Regions from separate parts of the Paenibacillus sp. sptzw28 genome, predicted to be linked through region 1. Evidence: riboswitches for the same ligand, from Rfam matches in the RefSeq annotation. Region 1 holds a riboswitch; each other region holds the start of a gene.
What was found. Region 1 has a riboswitch for cyclic di-GMP ahead of KZ483_RS04335 (ATP-grasp domain-containing protein). Riboswitches for the same ligand answer to the same signal wherever they lie in the genome.
Positions count from the first base shown of each region.

Region 2: linked by a shared signal. The riboswitch ahead of KZ483_RS28855 (F-box protein) and the one ahead of KZ483_RS04335 (ATP-grasp domain-containing protein) in region 1 are both predicted to bind cyclic di-GMP.
Region 3: linked by a shared signal. The riboswitch ahead of KZ483_RS25325 (acetaldehyde dehydrogenase (acetylating)) and the one ahead of KZ483_RS04335 (ATP-grasp domain-containing protein) in region 1 are both predicted to bind cyclic di-GMP.
Region 4: linked by a shared signal. The riboswitch ahead of KZ483_RS05955 (GTP cyclohydrolase II) and the one ahead of KZ483_RS04335 (ATP-grasp domain-containing protein) in region 1 are both predicted to bind cyclic di-GMP.

Region 1 is NZ_CP080545.1:916,658-920,789, reverse strand. It holds gene KZ483_RS04345 (alpha/beta hydrolase family protein) at 1-134, opposite strand, end outside; gene KZ483_RS04340 (GyrI-like domain-containing protein) at 168-1,043, opposite strand; cyclic di-GMP riboswitch class I at 2,103-2,188, shown strand; gene KZ483_RS04335 (ATP-grasp domain-containing protein) at 2,264-3,451, shown strand; gene KZ483_RS04330 (methyl-accepting chemotaxis protein) at 3,587-4,132, shown strand, end outside.
Region 2 is NZ_CP080545.1:6,079,809-6,083,940, forward strand. It holds gene KZ483_RS28190 (cadherin-like beta sandwich domain-containing protein) at 1-1,352, opposite strand, end outside; gene KZ483_RS28855 (F-box protein) at 1,448-1,576, opposite strand; cyclic di-GMP riboswitch class I at 1,678-1,771, opposite strand; gene KZ483_RS28195 (HD-GYP domain-containing protein) at 2,159-2,689, opposite strand; gene KZ483_RS28200 (response regulator) at 2,929-4,132, opposite strand, start outside.
Region 3 is NZ_CP080545.1:5,447,134-5,451,265, forward strand. It holds gene KZ483_RS25300 (helix-turn-helix domain-containing protein) at 1-4, opposite strand, end outside; gene KZ483_RS25305 (cupin domain-containing protein) at 615-1,049, shown strand; gene KZ483_RS25310 (DinB family protein) at 1,203-1,388, opposite strand; gene KZ483_RS25315 (hypothetical protein) at 1,468-1,710, opposite strand; gene KZ483_RS29220 (alpha-L-arabinofuranosidase C-terminal domain-containing protein) at 1,608-1,835, opposite strand; cyclic di-GMP riboswitch class I at 2,018-2,113, shown strand; gene KZ483_RS25325 (acetaldehyde dehydrogenase (acetylating)) at 2,293-3,183, shown strand; gene dmpG (4-hydroxy-2-oxovalerate aldolase) at 3,189-4,132, shown strand, end outside.
Region 4 is NZ_CP080545.1:1,275,777-1,279,908, forward strand. It holds gene ribD (bifunctional diaminohydroxyphosphoribosylaminopyrimidine deaminase/5-amino-6-(5-phosphoribosylamino)uracil reductase RibD) at 1-1,007, opposite strand, end outside; gene KZ483_RS05955 (GTP cyclohydrolase II) at 1,024-1,776, opposite strand; cyclic di-GMP riboswitch class I at 1,958-2,049, opposite strand; gene KZ483_RS05960 (pentapeptide repeat-containing protein) at 2,242-3,117, opposite strand; gene KZ483_RS05965 (beta-galactosidase) at 3,178-4,132, opposite strand, start outside.

The DNA.
Region 1 (4,132 bases):
ATCCTATCAGTCTGTTCCGGTGCATCTGTCGGATACATCACGATCATGGGAACGGTCAACCTCAATGCGTTGTCGGTAATTTGTACCTCGCAGCAACCTGCATATACTTCAACAATGTCTTCTATTTTGTTCATCTTGATCTCTTCCTCTCCTTGAGTTACATGCTCCTAATATGGCGAGCCAACGGGAATATATATGTCTAATACCGAATCCTCGTTCATCGGTCCTAGATATCGATGGTCGTAACGCACAAACTCCGGGCAATTCGTACGAACGCTGCCTGACTGGGGTAACCACGTTTCATAAATGTACTGGAACGTATCGTTGAGTCTCGATAATGTCCCCTTATGAGTAAAAACCGCATAAGTTACCACTGGGAGCAGCTTAGCGACCATTCCCAAGGGAACTACACTTTCCTCGCTAGCCACCTCGACACAAGCGATATACGTGATTTCCCATTGCCTACCTGTAAGTTCAATGACCGCATAAAATATGTCTTCCGTATCCGGCTTTCGCTCAATTTCAAACAAACGCTGCCTAAAGCTCCGCCATAGCTTTCCGACCTCGTCCGAATTGACACCCGGTATTGACATGCCGACCAGATGTAGCTTATTCAGGCAGACAAAAGCTGGCACGAGGGAGACGCTCTTATTCAAATGCTGTAGCCCCACTTCATCCAAAGGAAGCTTCTCCATTGCCCGGAACAGCGTGTCCTTCATGTCCCTTTGCTTTCGAAATTGTCCAGGCGAGATGGAGAACATTTTCCAAAAGGATCGGGCGAAGGATTCCTGAGACTCGAACCGGTACAAGATGGCAATATCTATGATCCTTTGGTTGGTATAAAATAAATCGTATGCTGCTTGTGTCAATCTTCGCTTGCGTATGTACTCCGAGACGGAGTTTCTCGTAACCGATAGGAAGATCCGGTGAAAATGGTACGGCGAATAGCCCGCAGCCTCCATAACCTTGGTGCTTAAGCTCTGATCGGTCAGATGATCCTCAATATAGGTAATGGCCTTGATTACCAAATCCTTATAATCCACTTTAATGCCTCCATATCGATATACTCACTTTACGACAGATGGAACGCTCTGTTTTGATATTTTTTGCGGAATTTTACTTTACCCAACAGCAAATACTACTTTCCAAGCGCAGATAGTTTCCTAATCAGCCACACTCTTCGGTTCGCCAAAAGAGCGACCTCTGGCAATTGCTCAGTCTCGCTGGTTTTAAACAAATCTGACCGTCCCTCGGTTAATGATGCATCGTTAGTCTAAGACTTTATTTTCCTGGTCTACAACTTTATTTTCTTAGTCTACAACTTTATTTTCCAGTCTATTACTTTATTTTCGTTCTACAGCAAAATGACCGTTGGCGTGCGGGGTGGGTCACATGTGTGCCAGGGTGTCAAAACTTAAAAAAGTAGCCGATCGTTTGGCCGGCTGCCGCTGTGTAATGGTTGAACTCCCGTTAGCTGAAATGACCAGACCTTGGTAAGACGATAAAAATAATAAAAGAAATGAAAATTATCTATCCAGCTCCTTTAAGCAGTTGTTAAATCCCATTCATATATACAAACCCTTTTCTTCATCTGCTGGAACTTTCTTTTCAATAACCAAATCTATTTCTTCACCACTTATGACGAGAAAATAATCATTACGTGTAATCCAGACAATCAAGCTGCTGACCGTGATGAGCCTTCAGGCGAGTGATACTGTCGGGTCCTATATTGAACGAAAAGTGATCACGACCTTGTTCAGATCGAGTTGTTTCAGGGCACCGTTAACATCTTGTTGAGCAATCATCTTGGCATCCCATATGTCATTGATGATAGAGAGTCGGCTATCCTGCTGGAATAGGCAGCTTGATAAGGTGACTTAGAGTGACCCCAAAGTTACTTAAAGTCACCTTATCTTTTCAATGTTTATTGCCGATATAATCAGTGTGCGATTTTTGCATTTTTATCCACGAAGGAGATGATGGACTTGTAGAATAAAAGCATTCGTCCAAGTTGGAAGTATTCGAGCGGCAAGGCAAAATGTTTACATAGTACTGACAAAACGGTATTATAATTGATGTTGTCGGAAGGAATTGGAATAGAAATTTGTCAAAAGCAAACTTGTTGAAAAACAAGGACGCAAAGCCACGGGTCTAACGTTCTATGAACTATGATGGCCGGGTTACCAAATTCACGACTTGTGGCACTGGCGCTTTTAGTTATAAAAGCTTTTGGTCCACGCGTCGATAAAGAGAGAGGGATTCGATGATCATCGTCACCAAACCGTATGTCTCCGAAGTATTGGCTCAAACGCTGCGCAAATACGAAGTTCCCATTCTAAAAGCGGATGATGTTCACGTATCTAACGAAGCGGAACTGAACCGTTTCTCAGAACAAGCTTTTTTTCACCGATTTACAAGCAGCCATGAACCCCAGCCTCTTTTGTGCAACTCCGAAGCATCTTTGCGTCTCCTCGGTCAAAATCTTCAGAACCGCCCTGCTTGGCAACAGGCCGGCATCTTCAAAAACAAGGCTGCTTTCCGTCAGTTGATGAAGCCGGATTATCCTGATTTATATTTTCAGAGCTTACACTTGAACGAATTGGACTCAATCGATCCGGCCAAATTGCCGTACCCGGTTATCGTCAAGCCTTCGGTCGGGTATTCCAGCATCGGCGTATATCGGGTTGAGAACGCGGGTCAGTGGAGAGAAGCAATCCGCTCTACGCGGCAAGCCCTCACCATAGGCGCAGACATGTACTCGGAGGACGTAGTCAATGCCAACGAGGTAATTATAGAGCAGTGGATCGACGGTACGGAATATGCCATTGACGCTTATTTCGATTTCGATGGACAACCGGTCATATTAAATGTATTTGCACGCAAATTTATGCACGAAAGCGATACAAGCGACCGAATATATTATACAAGCAAGCATGTCATCCAGGAAATGTTAGTACCCTTGACCGAGTTTTTATCCAAAATCGGCAAGAAGCTGGAGCTCCGCAATTTCCCTTTGCATGCGGAAGTGCGGAAAACGAGCAAAGGCAGCGTCGTACCGGTGGAAATCAATCCATTCCGGTTCGCGGGATGCGGAACAACCGAGTTAGGGATTCACGCTTACGGTATCAACTCCTATGAAAGCTTCTTTCTGCAACAAAAACCCGATTGGCAGACTATCACCAAAAGCATGGATGATGCGGTATACAGCTTCTTTTGTGCGGAATACGAGCTGGATAGCGGCCACAACATTCTGGGATTCAATCATGAAGGCTTCAAGCAACATTTTCAAAACATATTGGAGTACAGGGTCATGCCGGAGGAATTCAATATGTTCGCAGTTGTCTTTTACCGCAGCGAAACCATGCTGGAGAATCATAGGCTGATTAAGTTGAATTTGGATTCCTATATAATTAGAGGACAAGCCGGTCAAGCCAATTCAATGAGTTCCTGACCGGGGAACTGTAAAGAAAGAGGAGACTCTTTTTTTACAGTTTTCTTTTGAGCCTGTTGCGAAAATTGTTGAAATTTGCAGTATTATGCAAATTTATGCCTACAGTTATTATATTTCTTAAAGGGGACAAATTACGTGAAATCAGCCTCAACCAAATTAGTAAGCGCCCTGCGCTTCAAGGATTCCATCGTAAAGAAAATTTCTTTAGCCGCCATTGTACCGCTTTCTCTCTTTTCGATCATCTTCAGCTTAACGCTCTATTATTACTCGATGCACATTATCGACAATCACCTGTTGCCCAGCTTTGAGCAAGTTCTGAAAACAAACATGAATACATACAGTGCCAGCGTTACGGCTGATTTGGTCAATAAAGCCAAAACAGATAAAGACTCTTATCAGAAACTGCATGAAATAGCAAACCGCATTAGTAAAAACGACAATGTGCAATTAGTCTATATTATGAGTAAAGTGAACGGGCAGGACGTTATTTTGGTCTTGAGCGGGACGGACGACTATTTAACGCCTTATCCCTTTACTCCCGAGCAGGCTGCGACGTTGTCCCGGCCTTCGGAAGTGATTTTCAGCAAGATTTATGAAGATGAGTACGGTGTGCATAAATCCGTCTATTTTTCCATTGCGGGAACGGATTCCATGTTAGGCATCGATATGAATGCCAAATTT
Region 2 (4,132 bases), 940 kb from region 1:
TGGATGTCGACCGTCGCGGCGTCGTATAAGGGCTGGTTGTTCCATGTTGTTTCGCCAGCCGATGCAGCAGTCCCGCTCTTGTTCCCTTCCACCCAAGGCTCGAGAATCTCCCGCGCGCCCATGGAGACGGTATTGTTGGCTGCGTCGAGGAGATAAAGCTCCAGCGTCGCGCTTGTAATAATGGCATTGGCGGGGATGGACGACATGTCGAATTTGTGCAACGCCCTCTTTCTGTCATTCACATAAGCCGCAACACGGCCAACATATGTCCGGTCGTAAGCGCCCCAGTTGGTATCAGGATAGGTATTATATTCGTGGACACTGGTATCGTCTGTACCGACATACCCGTTCAGCCCTTGCTGCAGCACGACCTGCGTCGTAGTGACCGGCTTGTCGCTCGCAGCGGGGGCTCTGACGGTTACCGTGCTTGTCGCCGTTAACCCGTCCGCCGTCGTCGCTGTGATCGTGGCATTCCCGAGGTTGGCGCCCGGCGTCACGTATCCATTCGCGTCCACCGCCGCGACCGAAGAATCGCTGGACGTCCACGTCACACTCTGATCCGTGGCATTATCCGGTGTAAAGTCGGCTTTCAGCCTGGTGCCGCTTCCTCCCTGGATTAGGGTAAGCTCCGCAGGCGCAACGGTGAAGTCCGTAGCCGGTACGCTATATGTGATCGTTAATTTGGGACGGGTGGTTCCTTCGCTGGAATCGAATCCCTTGTTGAAATCTGACGCATCCGTGGAATTATCTCTCTTAAGCATGATTCCGTAGTTCGCTGCCGTTCCAGACACCCACTGCTGCGTCAGACCCAGCACATCGAATGCATTCCAGGAACCGTTCGCAACGCTTGTCGTCATCTGGCTTGAAATTGGCGTCGTGTTATAGATTGGGGTGCTTACCGCGTTGTTCCAGGTAAGCGTATTCTCCTGCCAATCCTTTGTCACTTGATGGATAGCGATTGGCACATTGGTGGTTCCTATGTTGCTGCTCACCCTGGCATCATTTAAGTACAGCTCCAGCTTCGCGCTCGTAATCTCGGCGTTCTGCGGGATGGACGCAAGATCGAATTGGAGAAACGTATATCTCTGCCCGGTCGCCAAATTACCAATGATAAGCGCTGCTGAATTGCCAAAGTTCGTTGTTCCCTGTTCTTGCGCGACGAGCGCATCCTTCATAGCGGTATACCCGTTAGTCCAGTACTGCAACACCCTCGTCACAGGCGTTGCCGCCGCAGCTGCGGAGGTGGGGGACAAAAGTAAGGATGCAACCGCTGAAAATACCATGAGTCCGCTGAGTGTTGCGGAAACGATGCGTCTGAATAACCCGATTCGTTTTCGTTGAGTAAATTGCATGATGGAAACCCTCCGTAATTTTTTTGTTATCCCCAAGCCGGAAACAGACAGGCGTTATGATTCGAGGAGAAGATTTTCAAATCCCCGTATCACGGCTATGCCTGCCCGCATTCCGTTATCGTAATAATGCCTCCTTCATATCTCCGGATCGCTTGGCCGATAATCAGCATATCCCGTCCATCCGTTAGCGGATAAATAACTCCGGCGTTGACGTGAAGCGGCATAAATAAGTGTGCTGGTAACCTTATCTTTCAGCTGCATCACCCCTTTCAAATAACAGAAACCCCCGTCTACTGTTGCTAAATAGACGGGGGTTTCCGCCGTATTCGGTAACTGGCTGGCATGTTGGATGCATTCGATCCACTTAAGCCCCTATAGCTTTGCGTCACCACCTTTCAGTGGCTTTGCCGTTGTCGTACGAAGTATTTAATTGTCGTTTACTGCGTTGGTTGACTGTCGAATACGAATTAGTTAACTTGAACCGTGTATATACGTTTTACCATGATCTTCTTTTTTTTTGGATGGCTTTTTTTAAAATCATGAGATGGATTTTTTGGATTTTCAGTTGAGCGAAACGTTTCAATCGGACTTTTCCGGACAGAAAAAAACCGGTCACATTCAGTGTGGACCGGGTCTATCATTAACGCGGCAACTGGGCCGGCCTGTCGAACAGTAATCCGACGAGAGGCTTTAGTGCCTTGACTCGTCCCTAAATAGAGTTGCAGGACGAGAACGGACTTGTTCATTTCTGTAACGAAATGAGAAAACAGCGCACCACGCTGCTGTCAAATTGCGTTCCGCAATTTTTAACAAGCTCGAACCTCGCCTCTTCCTCCGTCATGACGGTAGGGCCGCTTGGAAATCATACTGTCATAGGCCTCGATAACGGCGCATATGCGGGCAAGATAGGGGATTTCTTCGCCGGACAAGCCTTCCGGATACCCTTTACCGTCCCATCTCTCATGATGGTAACGAACGACCGCGATAACTTCGGGGTCCTGTATCGAGAGATTTTCAAGCAGTTCGGCACCCAATTGCGGATGCAGCCGCATTAAGTTTAACCGCATTGGGTTAAGCGGTTTCCTATTGCGGAGCACTTCGCCCGGAATCATGGTTTTGCCCACATCATGCAGGAAACAACCGCGTATCAGAGCAGTCGTGTCTCGGGAGTCAAGTCCGAAAGATGCAGCCGCATTCCCGGCTAAAAGGGCGACTCTTTCCGAATGTCGAAAGGTGTCCGGGCATTTTCTTTGCAAGAATCCCATCCATTTGTCCACGGTTAACGATTGAGCTTTGCTGCTTAAGGTTCGAATAGCAGTGCCGGTTTCACTGATCATTCGTCCTTCCCCTTTCTCGTAAGAAACCGCATTGAATATAAAGAGGAACCTGACTTATCAATTGTTCCATTCATTAATTTGTACCATGCTCAATCCGTTTTTTGGATGGATTTTTTAAAACTAGTGGGATGGATTTTTTGTCTGCCACCAATCAAAACCCCGGCTGATGCTTCCGGGTCATATACTCGGCGTACACGATTTGCCAGGATGGGATTATTTGCTCCGGCGTTACATATCCATCAGACCATGATTTCTCCTTTTTGTTCCCGATACTGGGATGGATACATTCCTGTTTCACGTTTGAAAATCCGGCTGAAATAGTTTGGGTCAGGATACCCGACGAGTTCTGCAATATCTTTGGCGAGCCAACCCGGATGTTCCACCAATAGTTTCTTGGCCGTCTCGATTCGGAGCCTCACGATATATTTGGCGGGCGAGAGCCCTTTGTATTTGATGAAAACTTTACTCAGGTAAGAAGGCACAAGACCGAATCTCTCAGACAGCGTTTGATGATTAATTTGCTCTGTGTAATGTTCCAGCAGAAACTGTTCGATTTTTTCCGCCAATTTATCGTTCTCCCTCTCGCCTTTATCGTTCTTGTTATAAAAGGAGAGGAAGTCAATAATTGTGCACGTATAATTGAAAATTGCTTGGTAATCCTTTGATTGCAGGACCATCTGGTTCACATCGATTTCGAGCATTTCGCCGGTGTAATAAGCAGCTTTCCCCGTATGCTGGGATAGGAGCGTTAAAATTCGCTGCAGCTTTCTTTCCAGAATGTTCTGCCTCAGAGGTCTTTGCTTCCATTTTGCAAGCAGTAATTGAATCTCTGCCTTGAACAGATTGATGTTTTCCCGCTCCAAAGCCGCTGCGAGCTTCCGTTCCATAGACGGATCGGATTCCACTTCGAAGACCGGCGGCTGGGCATCCTTTATAAATAAACGGACTGGAGCGCCGAATAAAATATGTTTATACAGCATGGAACGGGCAGTTTGCGAAATCGACGCCGTATCTTCCAGGTTGGAATAATATCCGCTGGAGACGACGGATACATGCAGCTGAGTTCCCAAACGAGCCGTAATGGCAGCCAACCATTCCTCTTCGCTTCCCGTCTGTCTGTTTTGAAAAAAAGACAGTATAACGATTCGCTCCGAAACGGTTTTCCCATTGATAACGGCAAAATCGCCGTTCCCCCTCATAGTCTCACGCAAAATCGGCTGCAAATCGTTTTGTTCCCAGTATACTTTTCCGGGAATATCGTCTTCGAACGAAAAAGTAGGAAACGGCCCTGCGCAGCATAAGAAGAAAATATGCGACTCATAAAGTTCCTGCTGCTGGAAAGGGATCACCGATAACAATTTGCCATAGACAAGAGAAGCGGCATACTGTGCGTATAATTCCCTTCGTTTCCCTAACATTTCAAAACAAACGGCATCGAGCAGT
Region 3 (4,132 bases), 1.6 Mb from region 1:
GCACGCTGCATCAACTCCTTGTTTTATAGAAGCGAATACTATTATATTCCATATCTGCTCCCATTATATCAGAAGCGGTATAAATTATCAAAAAATTCAAACGGCGGACCATAACGAGAACTCAAGCCCTCAGGTAGAGAGTGTCATTATCGGCAAAAAAACCGCCCGTCTCCCAGCCGGGAAACGAGCGGCAATATTTACACTGTAGAACTCCAGATTCATGTTTCCGGTACCGGCTTGTCATTTCCATAGATAGGCTTCGCCGTATATTTGGTTACAGGTGCGGTTGTATCGATCCGGAGAGTTATCGGCTTTGTCTCCCGGTTAAGGAACCAGTCCATGCCGGTGTATGACAGACCATAGTAGGGACGGTGATCTTTGTGCCCTGTCCAGTTGTGCTGGTCCCATCCTCTTTGTCATACAGCTCCCAGAGTGTACTTTTTATACCGGATAAGTCATCTGTGGCAGTGTTCGTGATGAATGTCCGTTTTCAAGCTTCCGCGACGCAGGTTCCATCATGAATGAACGGGACCTCGTCCTCAACTGAGCAATTGAAAAGAAATCACGTTATTTGCGGTATGGTAAGATGGACTCGTATAGGATGCGATAACCTAATGGAAGAGGTGTTGAACATGCAAAACCGGAATTACACGATGGTGCAAGCAGGTCTGTTCGAGAAGCTCGGAAGCGTTACGGAAGCTCCTGCCAAGGGGAAACTATTTTTGAAGGAATCTCTTGGGTTAACCAGCATGGAGGTGTCGCTCAATCAGCTGCCCCCCCGGGGGGAGGTGCCTTTCTATCATAAGCACAAGGAGAATGAGGAGTTGTACGTAATTATTCGCGGCCGGGGGCAGGTTCAAGTTGACGGCGAAATTCTCGAGGTGACGGAAGGAAGCGCCGTACGCATGGCACCGCAAGGTGTGCGTACCCTGCGGAATACGTCCGAGACAGAGGATTTGTACTTTATTGTCATCCAGGCCAAGGAACACAGCTTGACCCAATGGGTCATGACCGACGGCATTATTCTCGAAGAACCCGTGAAGTGGTGATTTAACGAAGGGAACAAAGCTTTCAGTTCAGATAAAAGCCCTGAGCCCGCTCACCCCTAAGTTGAAAATTTTTATTCCTTTGAACGTTCCTCGCATCTTTTGGAACAGCAAAGAGGCAGACGCCGAGCCGGCACTGCCTCTTAAATATATCTATCATTTGTTCGTCGCGTGGGCTGCGCGCATGGCTGCGGTTTCCTCTTCGTTCGGTCCGTAGATGCCGGGAGCCGTAAGTCCCGCTTGACGTATCAGAATCGTCATCTGCCCGCGGTGATGAATTTGGTGGCGTTTGGGGTATTTTATCAGGAATAGCCTTAGCATTTTATACCTTGTATTCGTTATCGTATTCGGTACAATGGTTGCAAGGTGTGCCGCCAAGCTGGCGTACCACGAGGGCGTACCGCTGCTGTTTCGAGTTCCGTTACGTTACTACAAGAACGTTTACGGAATGGGGCTGAATTTCAACTGTAAGATCAGATTGCGCATTCCAATGTAACGGCTGTTCGATGACGCGAACCTGCTCTTTCCCAATATCGTTGTAAGCATCTTTCGAATCGCCGGTCACACTATAAAGAACGGCATTCGAATGCTGCACTGCACTGCCCTTGTATTGACGGTCGGTGCGAAATTCGCCATTCCAATTACATCGCTGTGTTTGAGACACTGATTTATAAAACAAGCGGTAAACACAGTATCCGCCATTGTGTAGCTGGAATTGATGTCGTTTTCATCCCTCGGTGTTAAATAATCCGCGGTTCCGGAGTTAATATGCGATGATGAAGATTCCATTCGTCATAGGCAATACGAATTTTGCCTAAATAGCCGAGTGAACCGAGCTATAAGAAACCCTTTGCGCATCCTTTTATTATAATGATTTCTAATATAGTATTATAATCAAAATAGTATAATATGCCTATTTTAAAATATAGTAATATCATGTAAATTGACAATATACGACAACAGAATATTTCGTACGATAATGGCAAACCCGCTGAAAAGCGGCGACGCAAAGCTATAGGGGCTAAGGCGGAAAGCACCACCATTCGCTATGCCTGCCAGTTACCGAATACGACGGCAGCCTCCGTCTATTCATTCTAATAATGCTGATGGGAGGTTTTTTGTGCTGCTTAAAATTAATTAAATCGTCTGGCAGGAAAGAAATGTGAGTATTGGAGTTAATATTTTCTCAAAAGTCGGAAAATTCAGAATTAAATCCATGCACTTTTTGCGCCAAGGAGGATTTAAAATGAGCAGTGGGAAGATCAAGGTTGCAATTATAGGCAGCGGCAATATCGGGACAGACTTACTAAAAAAAACGATGAGATCGCCTCATTTGGAGTGTACACTGTTTGTGGGTAGAAACTTGGAATCGCCCGGGATGATTATAGCCAGAGATTTAGGAATACATGTTTCGGATAAAAAAATTGATGCTATTGTAGATTACGCTCATATGTACGATATTGTTTTCGATGCCACTTCTGCATTTTCTCATGCTCAACATGCAATAGTTTTTAGAAGGCTTCGAAAGTTTGTTATAGATATGACTCCGTCAAAAATTGGGGAAATGTGTGTTCCTGCGGTAAATTTAAGTGAATGCTTGACGCTTGATAACGTAAATATGGTTACATGCGGGGGACAAGCTTCCGTACCGGTAGCGTATGCGATCGGACAATCCCATGAACGGGTCGAATATATTGAAGTGGTATCCAGTATTGCTTCCAAGAGCGCCGGTCCGGCTACAAGATCCAACCTTGACGAATATATCGAAAATACGGAGGAAGCGATCCGAAAATTCTCCCGATGTAATAAAGCTAAAGCTATTATTAATTTAAACCCCGCAGAGCCTTGCATTGACATGCAAACCACCATTTATGCCAAGGTTCATAATCCCAATCTGGAGCTGCTTCATAGAAATTTGAACCGAATTATTTCTAAGATGCAATCTTATGTTCCAGGCTATCAATTAATTATCCCTCCTACTATAGAAGACGGCCGAATTGTAGTAATGATTAAAGTGCAGGGACTTGGAGACTACTTGCCCCCGTATGCCGGAAATCTTGATATTATCAATTGTGCCGCCATTGCTACTGCAGAAGAGTATGCTTCAAAGCTGGCGGGCATAGAGAAAGGGGCGTAATCCAGGTGTCCACGGTTCTAATCAGTGATCCAACCCTAAGAGACGGTTCCCATGCCGTACGTCATCAGTTAACCAGAGAACAGATGTATAACTACATGCTCATAGCCGATGCGGCAGGTATTCCGATTATTGAAGTCGGGCACGGCAATGGCCTTGGAGCATCTTCATTGCAATTAGGCGAATCTCTTGTTCGGGATGAAGAAATTTTTGAGCTGGCGTCAAGCACTTTACGTCATACGAAAATAGGAATCCATGTTATACCGGGTGTAGCTACGATAAACGATTTGAAAGCAGCGTTAGACCTGGGTGTGCATGTTGTCAGGGTCGCTTCTCATTGCACTGAAGCCGATATCACTAAGAGGCACATTGAGTATGCCTTGGATAGAGGGCGGGAAGCTTATGGAGTATTGATGATGAGCCATATGGCGTCTATTGAATTACTTACGCAGGAAGCGTTAAAAATGCAATCGTATGGGGCACACGGTGTAATCATTATGGATTCTGCCGGAGTTTATTTGCCGGAAGACGTTATTGAGCGGGTAAAAGCACTCACCGGCACAATAAACATACCTGTAGGGTTTCATGCACATAACAACCTAGGCCATGCCATAGCAAATTCGGTTGCAGCTTTAAGTGGAGGAGCTAGAATACTGGATGGTACGATTCGGGGATTCGGAGCCGGGGCTGGCAATGCCCAATTGGAGGTACTGATCGCAGTATTAAATAGATTGGGCTATACCACTAATATTGACTTATCAAAGCTCCTTGAAGGAGCAAACATTGCAGAGAAGACAATCATCGAAAAAGTACCGACTATCAATTCTACAAGTGTTATAAGCGGATTGGCCGGCGTATTTTCAGGCTTTGCAAAACCTGTTGAACTCTTATCCCAAAAATATAATGTAGACCCCCATAAAGTATTTATGGAGTTAGGAAGAAGAAAAATTAT
Region 4 (4,132 bases), 360 kb from region 1:
TCTAAGTCTTCACCCCCATAGGGTGTAATGGAATGCCGTCCCCCCAATACCTTCGGAGCGATATAAATTATCCACTTGTCAATAAGATTAGCGCGTAGAAATGAGCCGTTTACTTCGCTCCCACCCTCCACCAGTAGAGAGGTTACTCCCCGGCGGTGCAAAATATCCGAAAGCGCATGCAGATCCAATCCGAACCTGGTTTCAGGGACGGACAGCACTTCAACTCCCATCTGTTCCAGCTTATATACTTTTTCCGGGTCAGCATCCAACTTGGTGACAACCCAAGTTTGAACCTCCGAACAGTCGGTTACATGGGCATCATCCGGCAGCCTCAACTGCGAATCAAGGATAATACGGATGGGATTCTTTCCCCCTTCCGGCAAACGGGTGGTCAGGTGAGGATTATCGGTCAATACCGTATTTATCCCGACCAATATGGCGTCGACCTCGTTCCTTATTTGATGTACCTCAAGCTGTGCTTCCTCGCCTGTGATCCACTTGGAATGCCCTGTTGACGCAGCTAATTTCCCGTCCAAGGTCATAGCAGCCTTGGAGATGAAAAAAGGCCGCCGGTGTGTCATATGATGCACGAATTGTTCATTGAGTCGTCTGGCTTCCGATTCCAGTACGCCAACCTCGACCTCGATTCCCTCCTCTCGCAGCAATTGAATGCCGCGTCCGGCAACCATCGGATTCGGATCCTGCATGGCCACAACAACCCGTGCGATCCCGGAGCTTCGAATCAGTTCTGCGCAAGGAGGGGTCTTCCCGAAATGAGAGCAAGGCTCCAGCGTAACGTACAATGTTGCTCCCCTTGTATGGCCGCTTGCCATTTGGAAAGCGTGCACCTCAGCATGGGGTTCACCCGCCTTACGATGAACGCCGAGGCCGACAATTTGTCCATCATTAACGATGATGGCGCCAACAACCGGATTCGGATTCGTTTTTCCAATCGCCGTAGCCGCCATGTCCAATGCGAGTTTCATAAAATGTTGGTCTGAGTTCATGTTGTAATCCGGCTCCTCATCCCAGTTTGACGCTTTCAGTCATAGCGTTATAAATATGACCCGATTTTTCAACCTTCGTTGCCAAATAACGAGTGTTGTGCTTGGATACATCCCCCCAAATGGATACATGGTTATCGGTTAAGAGACCTTTTTCCCGCAATGACTGCAATTTCCTGGGATTGTTCGTTATTAAACTTACCGGTTTTTGCCGCAAACCTTGGAGTACGCGTATCGCCTCTTCATAGGATCTTTGATCGTCAGCGAAGCCAAGACTAAGATTTGCCTCTACAGTATCGCATCCTTCATCCTGCAGGATATAAGCTAATGATTTGGAAAAAAGTCCAATTCCACGGCCCTCGTGATTGGCCAAATAGAATAATGCCCCGCAGCCGTTATCGACAATCATTCGCATGGATTTCCGTAATTGATAGCCGCAATCGCATCGTTTACTTCCAAATATATCTCCCGTGTGGCAAATGCTGTGCATCCGGATTAAGGCATTCTCTCTATTGGCAAAATCACCGTATACAAGCACGGAGGATTGTTGGTAGGAAGCTAATTCTGCATGAGGTAAAAATTTGAGTACATCATCCATCTGCATGGAAGCGCTGCCTAAATTCAGCCAGGAATACCATTTGAAATCGATCTCCTGGTCGTCCAATTGAACAGGAAGCCTCACCGGGCCTACAAGAGCTATATCAGGACTTTGCTGTTGTTTTAGAATAGTTGTTTTATCAGCCAGAGCATTGTTAACCTGGTTCTTATTCATGAATCCATCTCCTCTGTTTGTATAGTTATCGGTGGTATGATGGCCCCGTCTCTCAACTGAAATCACTTTGCTTACCTGTCACCGCACCTCCTGATAGTTATTCAGCTTGGGCAGATCTTCCGCGGACGGCAAAAAAACCCGTCTACACGTGAGAGTGAATAGACGGGGCTGAGCCGTCGTATTCGGTAGCTGGCTGGCATAGCGGATATTTGATCCGCATTAGCCCCTTTAGCTTTGCGTCGCCGCTTTTCAGCGGGTTTGCCATTATCGTACGAAATATTTCAAAAAAGCACTCCTGCCGCCGCAATCACTGCGAAAGGGCAGGTAAAAATTAGTAAAAAATGTCATTATACTCTAAAGCATGTTTAACTGACTACACAATGAATATAAGATACAAATTCAAGAAAAGCAAGAATAATCATGATTTTTCGACATCAGTCGATAGGGTCCGTGCTGACCTACCTATTATTCGAGGGAGGACCAGTGCGCCGGGTGAATAAGTGACGGGGGCAGTTTTGTAGTCATATCCCCTTTGGCAGCGTTCACCTGAGCTTGTGTGAGAAAAATACTTTCAGTAAGGTTAGCGCCTCTGAGATCAGTATCCCGGAAATCAGCTCCAATAAGGTCAGCCGCTCTCAGGTCGGCACCTCTGAGGTCGGCTGCAATAAGGTAAGCCCCTCTCAAATTGGCGCCTCTAAGATCGGCCCCCTTCAGCTTCGCACCGATAAGGTCAGCCCCTCGGCCGTACGTCTTGCGACGGTTCGGGGAGCCCTTCAGGGAGCGAAGTGCTTCGGCTCTGACAAGTTCACTGGCCTCCACGAGCAAAGCGTTGACATCTGCCCGATATTCGGCAACATCCAGTTCGATTAGTGAATCGGGAGCAAGATGAGTAAGGCGCTCCGTTTCTTCCAGGGCAGAACGGAGAGCATCCCGCATCACACGGGCTGGCGGAAACGATAGCGCTTCACTCAGATACCAAAGGAGTTCATGGAGGTGCCTCATGACCGGAAATACTTCAAACATTTGTTTTGCGGTTTCCGGGGCTTGCCGCCAGTCCTGCCCGCCGAAGGTCACTTGGGAAACCTGCTGCCCCGCGCCAAAGCAATCATAAACAGTGCATCCTGGGAAGCCCAGCTGCCTGAGACTGCCGTGAACGCCGCAGCGGAAGTCCGGCTGCAGGTTTTGGCAGGGCTGCCCGGCAGCTTTGTCAATTGCGAAGTCTGCCGAAGCCGAGAACGGCAGGGCAGCACAGCACAAGCCGAAGCATGCCTCGCAGTCGGCTTGCAGAAGGAGCCGGCTGCCGCCCTGGAAAAGCCCAGAAGATTCTTGATTATTAGACATTGTCTGGTCTCCTTCAGTTCCGGCATAACACAGTACTCAGTGCTTGCATAACTCAGTGAATCAGAATCCCGTTTTCGGTATTTCAACCGGGGAATTAGCACAGGGTTCCGCCGTTCCGGTACGAATATTATACATCCGTTCGTGCGCCTGTTTCATGGCCTCGACAAAAGGACGATAAGGCTGTTGACATACATCCACAACCCCAATTTGATAGTTCTCGCCGTCGAAGCGTCCTAACACAGGTTGGTCGTTCAGCTGGAAATAATGAACCCCGATCAGTTCCGGTATGGAAGCCGCCTGCTCTACAAAGTACCGGTATGCCAAGCCGCGGTCATCCTGGGTCGCAACTGCCCGAATACCGTAGGCCAGCATGCCGACGTCGGCAGCCCCAAAATGGAACTCGCCGATCATGACCGGCTTGTCCAGCCGTTTGCTGATATGCTCAATCATGCTGCGTTCCGGGGCGAATTGATAACAATTGACCGAGAACACATCGAATGCCTCGCATCCTTCCAGCACGTCGTCGCTGCCTACCCATGCATACCGCATTCCCAAATTCAAATGGTTAGGGTCCGCCATCTTACAAGCTCTTGCAGGCACTTCCACATACCGCCGGATAAGTATACGGTTAAAGGCGGTGAAATCTTCCTTGCGTCCCGGGTGATCCGTCCATTCAGCAGACCCAGTCTCGTATAAATCCTCGAACCGCTCGTATAAAGTCCCCCAAGCGGCATTCAAGCCGTCAACGGTATCATATCTCTCAATCAGCCATTCCACAAACTGCAATTTGCTTGCAAAACGGACCTCAGACTTCAGCATCTGTCCTGTCAAATCCAAACCGTCGACAAATGCCCAATGGGGCTCGTTCCGCATAAAATAACCGATCAGGCGGGGGTCTTCCCGCATCGGGATCAATTGTCTAGAGAACGCTTCTGCATTCCGCTCATATTCCGGGCTGAACACATCCGGGAAATCCCGGAAAATAGTCTTCTCCGTAGCCGGGAAGCCGTCCATC